3 regions of the Mesorhizobium sp. WSM4989 genome follow, and region 3 is predicted to be linked to each of the others. Evidence: predicted binding sites of a transcription regulator. Region 3 holds the regulator's gene; each other region holds the start of a gene.

Region 1 (4,491 bases), 120 kb from region 3:
GGTCTTGCCCGGTCCGCCGCCGGTGACGGCATGGACGATGCCGAACGTGTCGAACAGGGCATAGACAGTGTTGACGACCAGCAGGAAGAAGGTCGTCGGCGCGAGCAGCGGGAAGATGATGGTCCAGAAACGCTTGGTCTCGCGAGCGCCGTCGATCGCCGCCGCCTCGATCAGCGTCTTCGGCACCGCCTGCAGCCCGGCGACGAAGAACAGGAAATTGTAGCTGATCTGCTTCCATGCTGCGGCGGAAACCAAAAGGATCATGGCGTGACTGCCGTTGAGCAACGGGTCCCAGGCTATGCCGAGACTTCTCAGCACGTAGGATAGCGAGCCGATCGAAGGGTTGAACAGGAACAGCCACAACATGCCGGCGATCGCCGGCGCCACCGCATAGGGCCAGATCATCAGTGTGCGGTAGAGCGCTTTCCCGCGCACCACTTTTTCCGCCATTACGGCAAGCAGCAACGCCACTGCCATCGCCACGATTGCGGTGGCAAGCGAAAATACCACCGTTACCTTGATCGAGTTGAGATAGGCCGGGTCGGCAAGCACTTTGCGGAAATTGGCTAACCAGACGAACTTGCTCTTCAGCCCGAATGGGTCCTGCCTGAGCATGGACTGGTAGAGCGCCTGCCCGGCCGGCCAATAGAAGAAAACCAGTGTTATGGCGAGTTGCGGCGCCACAAGCAGGTAAGGCAGGACTTTGTTGGGGAAAACGACGCGCGGGGTCAGCTTGGTTTCCTCGTCAAGCAAGGATCGCCCGCGCCGATCCGCGCGGGCGACGTTTCATCCTCGGCCAGGTTTAGTTGCCCAACGCGTCCTTGATCGCCGCGTTGCCGCGCGAGACGGCATTGTCGAGCGCCTGCTGGGCCGTTTCCTGGCCGGCCAGCATCTTCTCGAACTCCTCGTTCTGGATATCGCGCACCTGAGGCAGGTTGGGCAGGCGCACACCCTTCGAATTTTCGGTCGGCGCCTTGCCGGTCATCTGCAGGATCGGTGTCTCGCGGCCCGGGTTCTTATCGTAGAAGCCGGACTTCTTGGTCGCCTCATAGGCTGCCAGCGTCACCGGCAAGTAGCCCGACTTCTGGTGCAGATATTCCTGCACCTCGGTCTTGGAGAGATAGGCGAAGAAGGCCGCGACGCCCTTGTACTCCGCATCGGATTTGCCGCTGAAAACCCAGAGGCTTGCGCCGCCGGGGGTCGTGTTCTGCGGCGCACCCTTGGCATCGCTGTCATACGGCAGTTGGCCGATGCCGTAGTTCATTCCCGACTTGACGATATCGCCGAGCCCGCCCGACGACTCGGTAAAGATGCCGCATTCTCCGGCGAGGAAGATCTGCTTGGCTTCGGAGGTTCGCCCGCCATATTTGAAAGTGCCATCCTTGGCGAGGTCAGCCAGCGCCTGAAAGTGGTTGACGAAAATCGGCGCATTGATCTTGAGCTCGACGTCGCCGCCGGCCAGTCCGTTCTGCTGGGTCGCCCAGGAAACATTATTCCAGGCGGCAAAATTTTCCAGATGGATCCAGGTCAGCCAGGTCGAGGTGTAGCCGCAAGGGGCCGCGCCGCTCGCCTTGATCTTCTTCGCCGCTTCCCAGACCTCGTTCCAGGTCTTAGGCGGGTTGTTCACGTCGAGGCCGGCCTTCTGAAAGATGTCCTTGTTGTAGTAGAGGATCGGCGAGGAGGAATTGTAAGGGAAAGACAACATGGTGCCGTCCGGCTTCGAATAGTAGCCGACAATGCCGGGCAGATACTGGCTCTTATCGAACGTCATCCCCGCGCCCGTCAAAACTTCGGCCACGGGTTTGATCGCGCTCTCGGCCGCCATCATGACGCCGGTGCCGACATCGAACACCTGGATGATGTCCGGCGCCTGGCCGGCGCGGAACGCGGCGATGCCTGCATTCAGCGTCTCGGGATAGGTGCCCTTGAAGACCGGAACGATCTGGTAGTCGCTTTGGCTGGCGTTGAAGTCCTTCGAGATCTTGTCGACGACTTCCGCATTGGCGCCCGTCATCGCATGCCACCAGCTGATCTGCGTGACAGCGAAAGCGGACGTGGTGGAAAGCAGGGTCAAGGTAGCGGCAACACCTGCCGCGAAGCCGAAGAGCTTCATGTTTTCATCTCCCGTTGTGATTGGCGAAAGGGGGGCTTCCGCAGAACCAGTATGTGTTGCGCATGACAATCGGACAACGGTTTTGTTATGCGTCGATGAACATCATCTGATCCTAAATTAACGTGCATCGGTCACGGCCGGGCAGATTGCTTGCCGGCTTAGGATTTGAGCGACTCCAACCATCGTATTGCGACAGCCGGCCCAACCTTATCCGTCCTTTACAACCTGAGGCACACGCGTCGGTTGCAGGTCCACTAATCGATTCTTCAGCCGTCGGGCCTTAAGCAATCTTAACTTGATTGATGCGGGAAGATCAGGTGGGGCCAAATGTTGACCGTCTATAATTGCATCGTGCACGAGCACGATCTGAGGTTGGTCGCACTTGCGGCGCTCATCTGCGGAATTTCCTCTTTCTCGGCGGTCAATCTTCTTCGCCATGTCGAGCAATCGACCAGTCGAAATCGCTACGCATGGCTGTTGATTGCAGCCACGGCGACCGGATTCGGTATCTGGGCGACGCATTTCGTCGCCATGATCGCCTTCACGCCGGGAATACCCAACGCCTATAACGCGGAGCTTTCCGCGCTTTCGCTGGCCGCCTCCGTAGTTCTGACAGCGGCCGGAATGTGGATCGCCACCATCCGCGGCGGCATTGATCACTATCTTGTCGGCGGCGCCGTGCTCGGCGTCGGCATCGCCGTGATGCACTATACCGGCATGGCGGCGTTCGAGGTCCAGGGCAGGATCGTCTGGAACGAGCTGCTCGTCGCTCTTTCGCTGGCGGCGGGCGTCACGCTTGCCGCGCTTTCGCTGCTCGTCGTGCTTTGCCGCCCGTCGACGCTTACGACGATCGCTGCCGCCGTCTTGCTCACACTGGCCATCTGCACACTGCATTTTATCGCCATGGCGGCGGTCTCGATCTATCCGGACTCCTCGATAGAGATCTCAAAATTCACCATCGCGCCGATGTCGCAAGCCTTTGCCGCTGCGGCGGCAAGCCTGGTCATTCTGGTGCTCTCGGCCGCGGCGCTCCGCATCGACCTGCGGTTCCGCCGGCATCAGGCGGAAGCGCAGCGCATGCACGGCCTGGCCAACGCGGCGGTCGAGGGGCTGATCGTTTGCGACGGCAGCCGCATCGTCAGCGCCAACGACAGCATCGCGGCGCTGAGCGGCATCGCGCCCGGCACGCTGAACGTGATGACGCTCAGCGACCTCTTCGGCGAACGCGTTGCCTCAGCCATCGCCGGCGGCAGCGGTCAGGCGCAGGAAGCCGAGCTGCGCAGCCAGGACGGCACCCGCATTCCGGTCGAGCTGATCGCCCGCAGCATCGACTATTGCGGCAAGCCTCACGACGTCGTCGCCGTCCGCGACATGCGCGAGCGCAAGAAGGCCGAGCAGGAGATCCTTCGCCTGGCGCATTTCGATCCGCTGACCGGGCTTGCCAATCGCCGCAGCTTCACCAGCCGGCTCGAGGCCGAGATCGCCACGGCGAGCGGCAAGGACGGGCAGCTCGCGCTGATGCTTCTCGATCTCGACCGCTTCAAGGAGGTCAACGACCTCTTCGGTCATGCGGCCGGCGATGCAGTGCTGCAGAGGGTGGCGCAATGCGGTTCGGGCGTGCTCCGCCATGGGCAGATGCTCGCCCGCCTCGGCGGCGACGAGTTCGCCATCATCGCGCCGAACCTTCCCGACCCGCAGGCCGCAGGCCGCATCGCCGAGGCGGTGCTTTCCAAGCTACGCCAGGAGAGCCAACTGTCGCCCGGCGGCGAGCTGGTGTCGGCCAGCATCGGCATTGCTCTTTTCCCGCTGGATGCCGACGAGCAGGCGGCGCTGGTAAGCCATGCCGACACCGCGCTCTACCGCGCCAAGGCCGAGGGCAAGGACACTTATCGCTATTTCGAGGCTTCGATGGGTGCCGAGACGCGCGACAGGCGCGCCATGGAGCACGATCTGCGCCAGGCGGTTGCGCGCGGCGAGTTCCGGCTGGTCTATCAGCCGCAAAAAGAGATCAGCAGCGGCAAGATGATCGGCTTCGAAGCCTTGATCCGCTGGCATCATCCGGAGCGCGGCAACATCCCGCCGTCGGTCTTCATCCCGGTCGCCGAAGACAGCGGCGCCATCGCCCAGATCGGCGAATGGGTGCTGGCGACGGCCTGCGAGGAAGCCGTGCGCTGGAAAACTCCGCTGACCATCGCCGTCAATGTCTCCGCGGTGCAACTCCACAACCCGAATTTCAGCCGCAAAGTGCACGAGATCCTGCTGCGTTCGGGACTTCCGGCCGGACGGCTGGAGCTTGAAGTGACCGAGACGGCCCTTATCAAGGATATGCCCCGGGCGCTGGCGACCCTGCGGCAGGTCAAGGCGCTTGGTATCCGCGT
Region 2 (4,491 bases), on a different contig from region 3:
ACGCGCACGAGGTCGGCGCGCCGGCCGGGCTCGATGACACCGCGATCGCTAAGGCCGACCGCTTCCGCCGGGTTCTTCGAGACCATGGCGACCGCCTGCGGCAGCGAAATGCCTTCCACGACATCGCCGAGGAAGAAGGCGGACTGAATCAGGCTGAAGGGGATATAGTCCGACGACAGGATGTCGAGCAAACCGTCGCCGGCAAGCGAGCGCGCCGACACATTGCCCGAATGCGAGGAGCCGCGCATGACGTTGGGCGCGCCCATCAGCACGCCGAGCCCTGCCGCCTTCGAGGCTCTCGCTGCTTCCTCGGTGGTCGGGAATTCGGCAACGCGCACACCCTGCTCCACCGCCTCGTCGACATGGCCGGCTGTCGCATCGTCGTGGCTGGCAAGCACGATGCCGCGCTCGCGGCAGGCGGCGGAAATGAAGACGCGGTTCGGCCCGGAATTCTTGGCCGATTCGGCCATACGCTTCGCGCAGAATTTCTCGAAGTCGCGGTCGGTCAGCTTCAGTTTGCGCTGGTAGTAATAGGCGTAGGTCTCGAGATCGACGAACTGGCGCTGGCCCGGCGCGTGGTCCATCAGCGAGGCGAGCTTCACCCTGTCGTCGGTCTCGAAATTGGCGAAGGCCTCGAGGCAGTCCGGCGCCGAGACCTCGCAGCGCAGATGGATGAAGTGGTCGGCCCTGAGCCGATCCTGGCGCACGCTGTCCTCGATCGCATCGGCGAGCTTGCGCACGTCGTCGGACTTCAGGTCGGCATCCTCGTCCATGCCGACGCGCAAGGCGTCGAGCACCGTGGTGATGCCGGCGGTCGCCACCTGCGCATCGTGGGCGAGCACGGCGGCGATCGGGTTCCAGCGCACTTTCGGACGCGGCGCGTAATGGCCTTCGAGGTGATCGGTGTGCAGTTCTACGAGACCTGGGATGATGTAGTCGCCGCCCATGTCCTCGCCGGTGCGGGCCGCACCCAGCTCGATCGCGGCGATCAGCCCATCGCGCAGCAGCAGCGAGCCCGCGACGATCTCGTCGGGCAGCACGATGCGGGCATTGTTCAAAACGGTCTCGGCGGTCATTTCAGCAGTCCTATCTCAGGCGGGCGGACATCAGGCGGTTTTTCTGGCCGGGCCGCGTCCAAGCACGTGGTGCGAGAGCACCATGAAGGGCGCGCCCGGTTCGGTTTCGACGAACAGCGTCAGCGCATCCACCGGCACCGGACGCTGCAGCACATCCGCGAACAGGCTGTCGATTGCAGCGCGAAGGCGCGGGCTTTCCTGTGGCCCGACCCGTCCGGAGAGCGTCATGTGGAAGCGGAACGTCTCGAAGACGTAGGGATAACCCCACTGGCAGAGGTTGCGGAACTCATCCGGCTTCAGCGAGTCTGGGCTGCGGCGCTCGATCTCGGCCTCGGTCAGCGGCGCACGGAAGCGGTCGAAAGCGCGCACGACCTCGCCGGCGAAACTGTTGAGCGGCTCGAAAGGACTTCCCGGCACGAGCGCGAAAAAGCCGTCGATCTGGCCGACGACCAGACGCGGGACGACGACTGGTGCCGTGGCCTCGGCGAAATCGTCGAGCGCCGCCCGCAGCGAGGCTTCCGTTTCGCTGGGCGCCAGCCGGAACGGCGCCTTCAGCGTCGCGTGGAACCCATAGCGCCGTGCCGAGGCGGTGTGGAAGGCAACTTCCGCCGCCGACAGGTCACCCACACCCTCGACCGGCCGCGTCGGCGCGCCGAACGGGTCGCGCCCCAGCCAGTTAGCGGCAATCCGCGCCAGCGGCTCATCCTGCCTCGGGGTAAAGTAAATGGCATAGCGCATCGAAAATCCTCGTCAGACCGCTGCCATAGGTGATTTCCATGACGGATTGACGAAGCTTTCATGGGTTTTCGAAGGCAACCCAGGCTCCGGCGGTCCTTAGCCGACGATTTTCCCGAACTGGACCAACAGGTTGAGGGCTATGAAAAATCTCACGCCTTCATCAGCCACTCATGCTCGGCGGCGTTGTGGAATTTCCATGTCCGCTTCGGGCCGGCCATGACATTGAGATAATAGAGATCATAGCCGTGGCAGGCCGCACACGGGTGGTAGCCCTTCGGCACCAGCACGACATCGCCGTCCTCGATCGCCATCGCCTCGTCCAGATCGCGCACGCCATTTCTGTCGGCGTCGGTGTAGACGCGCTGGAAGGCGAAACCCTGCGGCGGGTTGAGGCGGTGATAATAGGTCTCCTCGAGATAGGACTCGGCCGGCAGATTGTCCTGGTCGTGTTTGTGCGGCGGATAGCTGGAGGTATGGCCGCCGGGCGTGATGACCTCGACCACCAGCAGCGAGTCGGCCGGCTTGCCCTCGGGCAGGATGTTGGTGACGTAGCGGGTGTTGGTGCCCTTGCCGCGCACTTCCTGACCGAGATCGTCGGGCGCAATGACGCGGGCGGGCAGGCTGCCGCCAAGACCGGGCGCCGAGCAGACGGCAAGCTCCAGCTCGGTGTCGGCGGTCACTGCCCAGTCGGAGCCTTGCGGCACATAGACCGACCAGGGCTTGCCTTCGAAGGGCGACATGCGCTCGCCGAGCAGGCCGAGATCCTTGCCGCCGGCCGCAGCCTTGCCCTTGCCGGTGACGAACACCAGGCAGACCTCGCGCTCGCCCGTCTTGCCGGCGGCCGTCTCGCCCGGCCGCAACCGGTGGAGATCGAAACCCACGTAAGTCCAGCCCGCGCTTTGCGGGGTGACGTGGGCGACGTGGCCGTGGCCCTTGTCGGCCTTGACGAGCAGTTTCGACATTTTTGTCTCCTGGGTCATTCCTTCGGCTCGGCCGGAGGCTTGGGCTCCTCGGCCGGCTTGTAGAGGTAGAAGAACTGCCACACCGCGTAACCGGCGAAGCCGAGCGCGATTACCCCCCAGAACGGCGTGCCGGAGGCGAATTCGATCACCGACCAGATTAGGCAGACGGCGACGACGGCAATGCGCCGCCACAGCGGTCGGAAGAAGGGGTGTTCATAGTCTTTCATCGCGCCAATCCGGGACTTGTCCAAACGCATCAGATAGAGCGAGCGGCCGGACGATCCACCGCTTACGCCGGGAAGCCCTGCGTCTCGACCGTATAGCCGGCGGCCGTCATCACCCGCATCAGCTCCTTATGGCCGACCTCAGCCATCCTCAGCGGCGGGTTCTTTTTCGGATCCTGCTCGGCCTCGACCACGAACCAGCCTTCATAGCCGTAGTCGGCGAAGCGTTGGACGATCGCGCCGAAATCGAGCGAGCCGTCGCCGGGCACGGTGAAGGCGCCGAGCGCAACGGCATCGAGGAAGGACTGTTTCGTGCGGTCGAGCCCGTCGATCACGTTCATGCGCACGTCCTTCACATGGACGTGGTTGATGCGCTTGTGGTGGTTGCCGATGGCGCGCAACACATCGCCGCCGGCGAAGGCGAGGTGGCCGGCATCGAGCAGCAGCGGGATGCCCTCGCCGGAATGATGCATGAAGGAATCGAGTTCCGGCTCGGTCTCGATCACGGCCGCCATGTGATGATGGTAGGAAAGCGGCATACCCTGGTCGGCGCACCATTCGCCGAATTCGGTGACGCGGCGGGCATAGGCCTTCATCTCGTCGGCCGAAAGCTTTGGCTTGGTGGCAAGAGGCTTGGAGCGGTCGCCCTGGATGGAGCGGCCGACCTCGCCATAGACGATGCAGGGCGCGTTGACCGCCTTGAACAGGTCGATCATCGGCTGGATGCGATCCTTGTTGCTTGCCAGGTCGTCATCGACCAGCGTGCCGGAGAACCAGCCGCCGCAGAGCGTGACGTCGGCCTCTTTCAGGATCGGCAGCATCACCTTCGGGTCGTTGGGGAAGCGGCGGCCCATCTCCATGCCGGTGAAGCCGGCCGAGCGCGACTGGCGCAAACACTCCTCCAGCGACACATCATCGCTCAATTCCACGAGATCGTCGTTCCACCACGCGATGGGAGACATGCCCAGTTTGGCTTTCAAGTCGTCACTCCAGGTTTGGATCGTTCAACTTTCGCTCATCGGCGCTGCCCTCATCCGCCTGCCGGCACCTTCTCCCTGGAAATGAGGGGGAGAAGGGACAGGCTTCAGCGGTGGCGGCCCCCTGCTCCCCGTTCTTTACGGGGAGAGGGCAAGGGTGAGGGGCAGTGCCAGCTTCAATCACCTAAGCTCCGCATGAGCTTTTTCTCGTCATACGCCTTGCGCGCGGCGTTCACCTGCGGCCGCGACGAGACTTCCGGCACGGCAACATCCCACCAGTGGCCGCCGGCCTCGGTCGACACCAGCGGATCGGTGTCGATGACCAGCACGGTGGTCTTGTCGTTGCCCTTCGCCTTGGCGAGCGCCGTCTCGAGTTCAGCAATCGAGGCCACCTTCTCGGCGACGGCGCCGAGGCTGGCCGCATGGGCGGCGAAGTCGACGTCGGGCATCACCTCGTGGCGAGCGTCCTTCAGGAGATTGTTGAAGTTGGCGCCGCCGGTCGCCATCTGCAGCC
Region 3 (4,491 bases):
GGTGGTGCTGTCGCTCAATTTCCTCTCGGTCGCCGTTATTGATTATGCGGGTCAGGTCATCGCCGAGGAGCAGCGCCGCCTCGATACGCTCACCATGCCGCGCAACGAGCTGATCGGCGAATGCTTGGCGATCGTGCGGCGCCGGCTGGACGATCCGGACCTCGACGTCGGCAGCGTCGCCCGCATCGCCATGGGCATCCAGGGCATCACCGATTCCCATGCCCGCGCCATGCTATGGTCGCCGATCACGCCGCTGACCGACATTCCCTTCGCCGACATCCTGGAAAAGGAATTCGGCATTCCGGCCACCATGGAAAACGACTGCAACATGATGGCGGTGGCGCTGCAGTGGCGCGATCCCGACCGCTATCGCGACAATTTCATCGCCATCCTGCTCTCGCACGGCATCGGCATGGGCCTGGTGCTGAAGGGCGAGCTGTTCACCGGCACGCATTCTTCCGGCGGCGAGTTCGGCCACATGATCCATCGTCCGGGCGGCGCGCTCTGCCGTTGCGGACGCCGCGGCTGCGTCGAGGCCTATGCCGGCAACTACGCCATCTGGCGCAGCGCCATGAAGATGAGCGAGGACGCCGAGCCGGTCGATGTCGGCGACGCCGACATGCGGGCGCTCGCCGCCAAGGCGCGCGAGACGGATGGCCCGGAGCGCGAGGCCTATCGCCGGGCCGGGGAGGCGCTGGGCTTCGGCCTTGGCAGCCTGTTCGCGCTGATCGACCCGGCGCCGGTCGCCATGGTCGGCGTCAGCGCCGCCGCCTTTGACCTGATCGAGCCGGCGCTGCGCGAGGCGATCGGCCAGACCGCCGGAGGCCAGCATTCAAACTCGATCTCCTTCGATACCGAGCCGAACGAATTGCCGCTGATCCGCGAAGGCTGCGCCGTGCGCGCGCTGACCTTCGTCGACCAGGAGATTTTCGCCCCGGGCGTGCAGGCAAGAGCGGGCAAGAACGTGGCCTGAGCAGCTTCGATAGCGATCGTTGGCTTCTGTGCGTCCTGCAGACGCCGGAGATTAGCGAAGGCCCCGCAGCTTCGTCATTCCAGGGCGGAGCAGGAGCGAAGCTCCGTCGCGGAGACCCTGGAATCCATGCCATTACCTCAATCGTCGGATGAGCGGAGCAGAATTTCTGCACCGCCGCGGCGCGTGGAAGTCGCGTGGATCGTCGGGTCTGCGCCGCGTCGCGACGCTTCGTGCTCCGCCCGTGGACGGCGAAGCACCAGCGTCTCGATAACCCGCCAGCGCAGATAGAACCCGTCAGACCTTCGGTGCCCTGGATCTAATCTTCCCTGATCGCGTAGCCCGCCCCACGGATGGTACGTATGACGTCCGGCATCCGGCCGTTGTTGACCGCCTTGCGCAGGCGTCCGACATGCACGTCCACGGTGCGCTCGTCGATATAGATCGTCTCGCCCCATACATTGTCGAGCAGCTGGCTGCGCGAGAACACCCGGCCGGGATGCCGCATCATGAATTCCAGCAGCCTGAACTCGGTCGGGCCGAGCCGGATCTCGCTCTTCTTGCGGTAGACGCGATGCGATTCGCGATCGAGCACGATGTCGCCGACCTTGAGCACGCTGGACAGCACCTCCGGCTTGGCGCGGCGCAGCAGCGCCTTGACCCTGGCCATGAATTCCGGCGTCGAGAACGGCTTGACCAGATAGTCGTCGGCGCCGGTCGAGAGGCCGCGCACCCTGTCGCTTTCCTCGCCGCGCGCGGTCAGCATGATGATCGGCAGGCGTTCGGTCTCGGGCCGCATCCTGAGGCGCCGGCAAAGCTCGATGCCGGACACCGCCGGCACCATCCAGTCGAGCACCAGAAGGTCGGGTACATTCTCCTGCAGGCGGATCTCGGCCTCGTCGCCGCGCGTCACCACCTCGACCTGATAGCCCTCGGATTCGAGGTTGTAGCGGAGCAGCACCCCCAGCGGCTCCTCGTCCTCCACCACCATGATGCGTGGCGCGATCATTTAGCAGGCACCTTCGCTGTCAGGCCGCCGGCGCCGACATCGCCGTCTCGTCCTGCTTAGGACGATTCGCCGGCAATTGCGTGCCGGTCAGCACATAGTAGGCGTTCTCGGCGATGTTGGTGACGTGGTCGCCTATGCGCTCCAGATTCTTGGCGCAGAACAACAGATGCGTGCAAGCCGTGATGTTGCGCGGATCCTCCATCATGTAGGTCAGGAGCTCGCGGAAGACGGAGGTGTATTTGACGTCGATGCGCTCGTCGTCGTTGCGGAGCTTGGCGAGCGCCGTGGCGTCGCCGGCGGTGTATTCCTCGATCACGCCCTGCACTTGGATCAGCACCAGCTGCGCCATCGAATCGATGGAGTGCGAAAGGTCGCGCGGCGCGGCGCTGATGCCGACCGAGCCGACGCGCTTAGCGATGTTCTTGGCAAGGTCGCCGATGCGCTCGAGATCGCCGGCCATGCGGATGGCGCCAACGACGCTGCGCAGGTCGTCGGCCATCGGCTGGCGTTTGGCAATCAGCGTGATGGCGCGATCGTCGAGCTCGCGTTGGCGCGCGTCCATGATGGCATCGTCGGAGACCACGCGCTGCGCCAGCGCGTTGTCGGAATTCAGCAGAGCCTTGGTCGACGCGCCGACCATCGAGCCGGCAAGATCGCCCATGTCGCGGATGAGCTGGCTGATCTGCCTCAGATCCTCGTCGAAGGAAGCGACCGTATGGGCCATGGTTATGTCCTCGTATGAACTCAGCCGAAGCGGCCGGTGATGTAGTCCTGCGTGCGCTTCTCGCGGGGCGAGGTGAAAATCTTTTCGGTCCGGTCGAATTCGATCAGCTCGCCGAGATACATGAACGCCGTTTGCCGCGAGACGCGCGCCGCCTGCTGCATGTTGTGGGTGACGATCACGATCGTGTAGTCGGCCTGCAGCTCGTCGATCAGCTCCTCGATCTTGGCGGTCGACAGGGGATCGAGCGCCGATGCCGGCTCGTCGAGCAGGATGACCTCCGGCTTCACCGCCACGGTGCGGGCGATGCAGAGCCGCTGCTGCTGGCCGCCCGAAAGGCTCTGGCCGCTGGCGTTGAGCTTGTCCTTGACCTCGTTCCACAGCGCGGCGCGCTTCAGCGCCTGCTCGACGCGATTGTCCATCTCGGCCTTGCTGATCTTCTCATACAGCCTAACGCCGAAGGCGATGTTCTCGTAGATCGACATCGGGAACGGCGTCGGCTTCTGGAACACCATGCCGATCTTGGTCCTGAGCAGGTTGAGGTCCTGCGAGCGGTCGAGGATGTTCTTGCCGTCGAGCAGCACCTGGCCTTCGGCGCTCTGCTTCGGGTAGAGCTCGTAGATGCGGTTGAGCACGCGCAGCAGCGTCGACTTTCCGCAGCCCGAAGGTCCGATGAAGGCGGTGACGCTGCGCTCGGGCAGCGACAGGTTGATGTCCTTCAGCGCCTTCGACTGGCCATAGTAGAAGTTGAGGTTCTTGACTTCGATCTTGGCCTTCTCGGCGGTCGTCTCGGCTACGTTCAGGTCGGTGGACAACATCGGTTTCATCTGTCCTCTCTGCGTCCGGTAAGGCTGCGGGCGAAGATGCTCAGCCCGAGAACCGTCAGGGTGATTATGAGTGCGCCCGTCCAGGCCAGTTGCTGCCATTCCTCATAAGGGCTCAGCGCAAACTGGAAGATGGTCACCGGCAGGCTGGCCATCGGCGCGTTGAGATTGCTCGACCAGAACTGGTTGTTGAGCGCTGTGAAGAGCAGCGGCGCCGTCTCGCCCGAAATGCGGGCGATCGCCAGCAATATGCCGGTGACGATGCCGGACAGTGCGGCGCGATAGGCGACCGAGCGGATCACCACCCAGCGCGGCGCGCCGATGGCGGTGCCGGCCTCGCGCAGCGCGTTGGGCACAAGGTTCAGCATGTCCTCGGTGGTGCGCACTACCACGGGGATCACCAGGATCGACAGCGCCACCGCGCCGGCGATCGCCGAGAAATGACCCATCGGCCGCACCATCAGCTCGTAGACGAACAGGCCGACGATGATCGACGGCGCCGACAACAGGATGTCGTTGATGAAGCGCACCACTGTCGAGAGGCGCGAGAAGCGCCCGTACTCGGCCATATAGGTTCCGGCGAGCACGCCGATCGGCGTGCCGACGACGATGCCGATCACGGTCATCACGATGCTGCCGTAAATGGCGTTGAGCAGGCCGCCGGCGTCGCCGGGCGGCGGCGTCATTTCCGTGAACACCGAAAGCGAGACACCCGAGAGCCCCTTATAGAGAAGGGCGCCGAGGATCAGCGCCAGCCAGACGAGGCCGATGCCCGCCGCTATGGTGCAGAGCGCCATCATCACGGCGTTCTTGCGCTTCCGGCTTCGGTGGAGCGATGCGGCTGTCGACATCGGTCAGGCTCCCGTGCGGCTATCGATGCGCAACAGCATGTAGCGTGCGAGCGCGAGGATGATGAAGGTGATGATGAACAGGATCAGTCCGAGCGCCACCAGTGAGGACGTGTAAA

Evidence for each region. The regulator PhoB, encoded in region 3, activates phosphate uptake and scavenging genes when phosphate is short. The targets are predictions, from matches to a motif close to TGTCATNNANCTGTCAT.
Region 1: the regulator PhoB is predicted to act here: its motif matches at 2,176-2,192, upstream of ugpB (sn-glycerol-3-phosphate ABC transporter substrate-binding protein UgpB).
Region 2: the regulator PhoB is predicted to act here: its motif matches at 1,853-1,869, upstream of P9217_RS10120 (DUF1045 domain-containing protein).

Annotation. Positions count from the first base shown of each region.
Region 1 covers NZ_JARTVN010000003.1:59,540-64,030, forward strand. The annotation lists gene ugpA (sn-glycerol-3-phosphate ABC transporter permease UgpA) at 1-732, opposite strand, end outside; gene ugpB (sn-glycerol-3-phosphate ABC transporter substrate-binding protein UgpB) at 803-2,113, opposite strand; gene P9217_RS25090 (EAL domain-containing protein) at 2,441-4,491, shown strand, end outside.
Region 2 covers NZ_JARTVN010000001.1:2,109,432-2,113,922, forward strand. The annotation lists gene P9217_RS10115 (alpha-D-ribose 1-methylphosphonate 5-triphosphate diphosphatase) at 1-1,076, opposite strand, end outside; gene P9217_RS10120 (DUF1045 domain-containing protein) at 1,107-1,814, opposite strand; gene iolB (5-deoxy-glucuronate isomerase) at 1,964-2,776, opposite strand; gene P9217_RS10130 (hypothetical protein) at 2,791-3,003, opposite strand; gene iolE (myo-inosose-2 dehydratase) at 3,066-3,980, opposite strand; gene iolD (3D-(3,5/4)-trihydroxycyclohexane-1,2-dione acylhydrolase (decyclizing)) at 4,154-4,491, opposite strand, start outside.
Region 3 covers NZ_JARTVN010000003.1:182,971-187,461, forward strand. The annotation lists gene P9217_RS25685 (ROK family transcriptional regulator) at 1-973, shown strand, start outside; gene phoB (phosphate regulon transcriptional regulator PhoB) at 1,290-1,979, opposite strand; gene phoU (phosphate signaling complex protein PhoU) at 1,999-2,703, opposite strand; gene pstB (phosphate ABC transporter ATP-binding protein PstB) at 2,724-3,527, opposite strand; gene pstA (phosphate ABC transporter permease PstA) at 3,524-4,375, opposite strand; gene pstC (phosphate ABC transporter permease subunit PstC) at 4,379-4,491, opposite strand, start outside.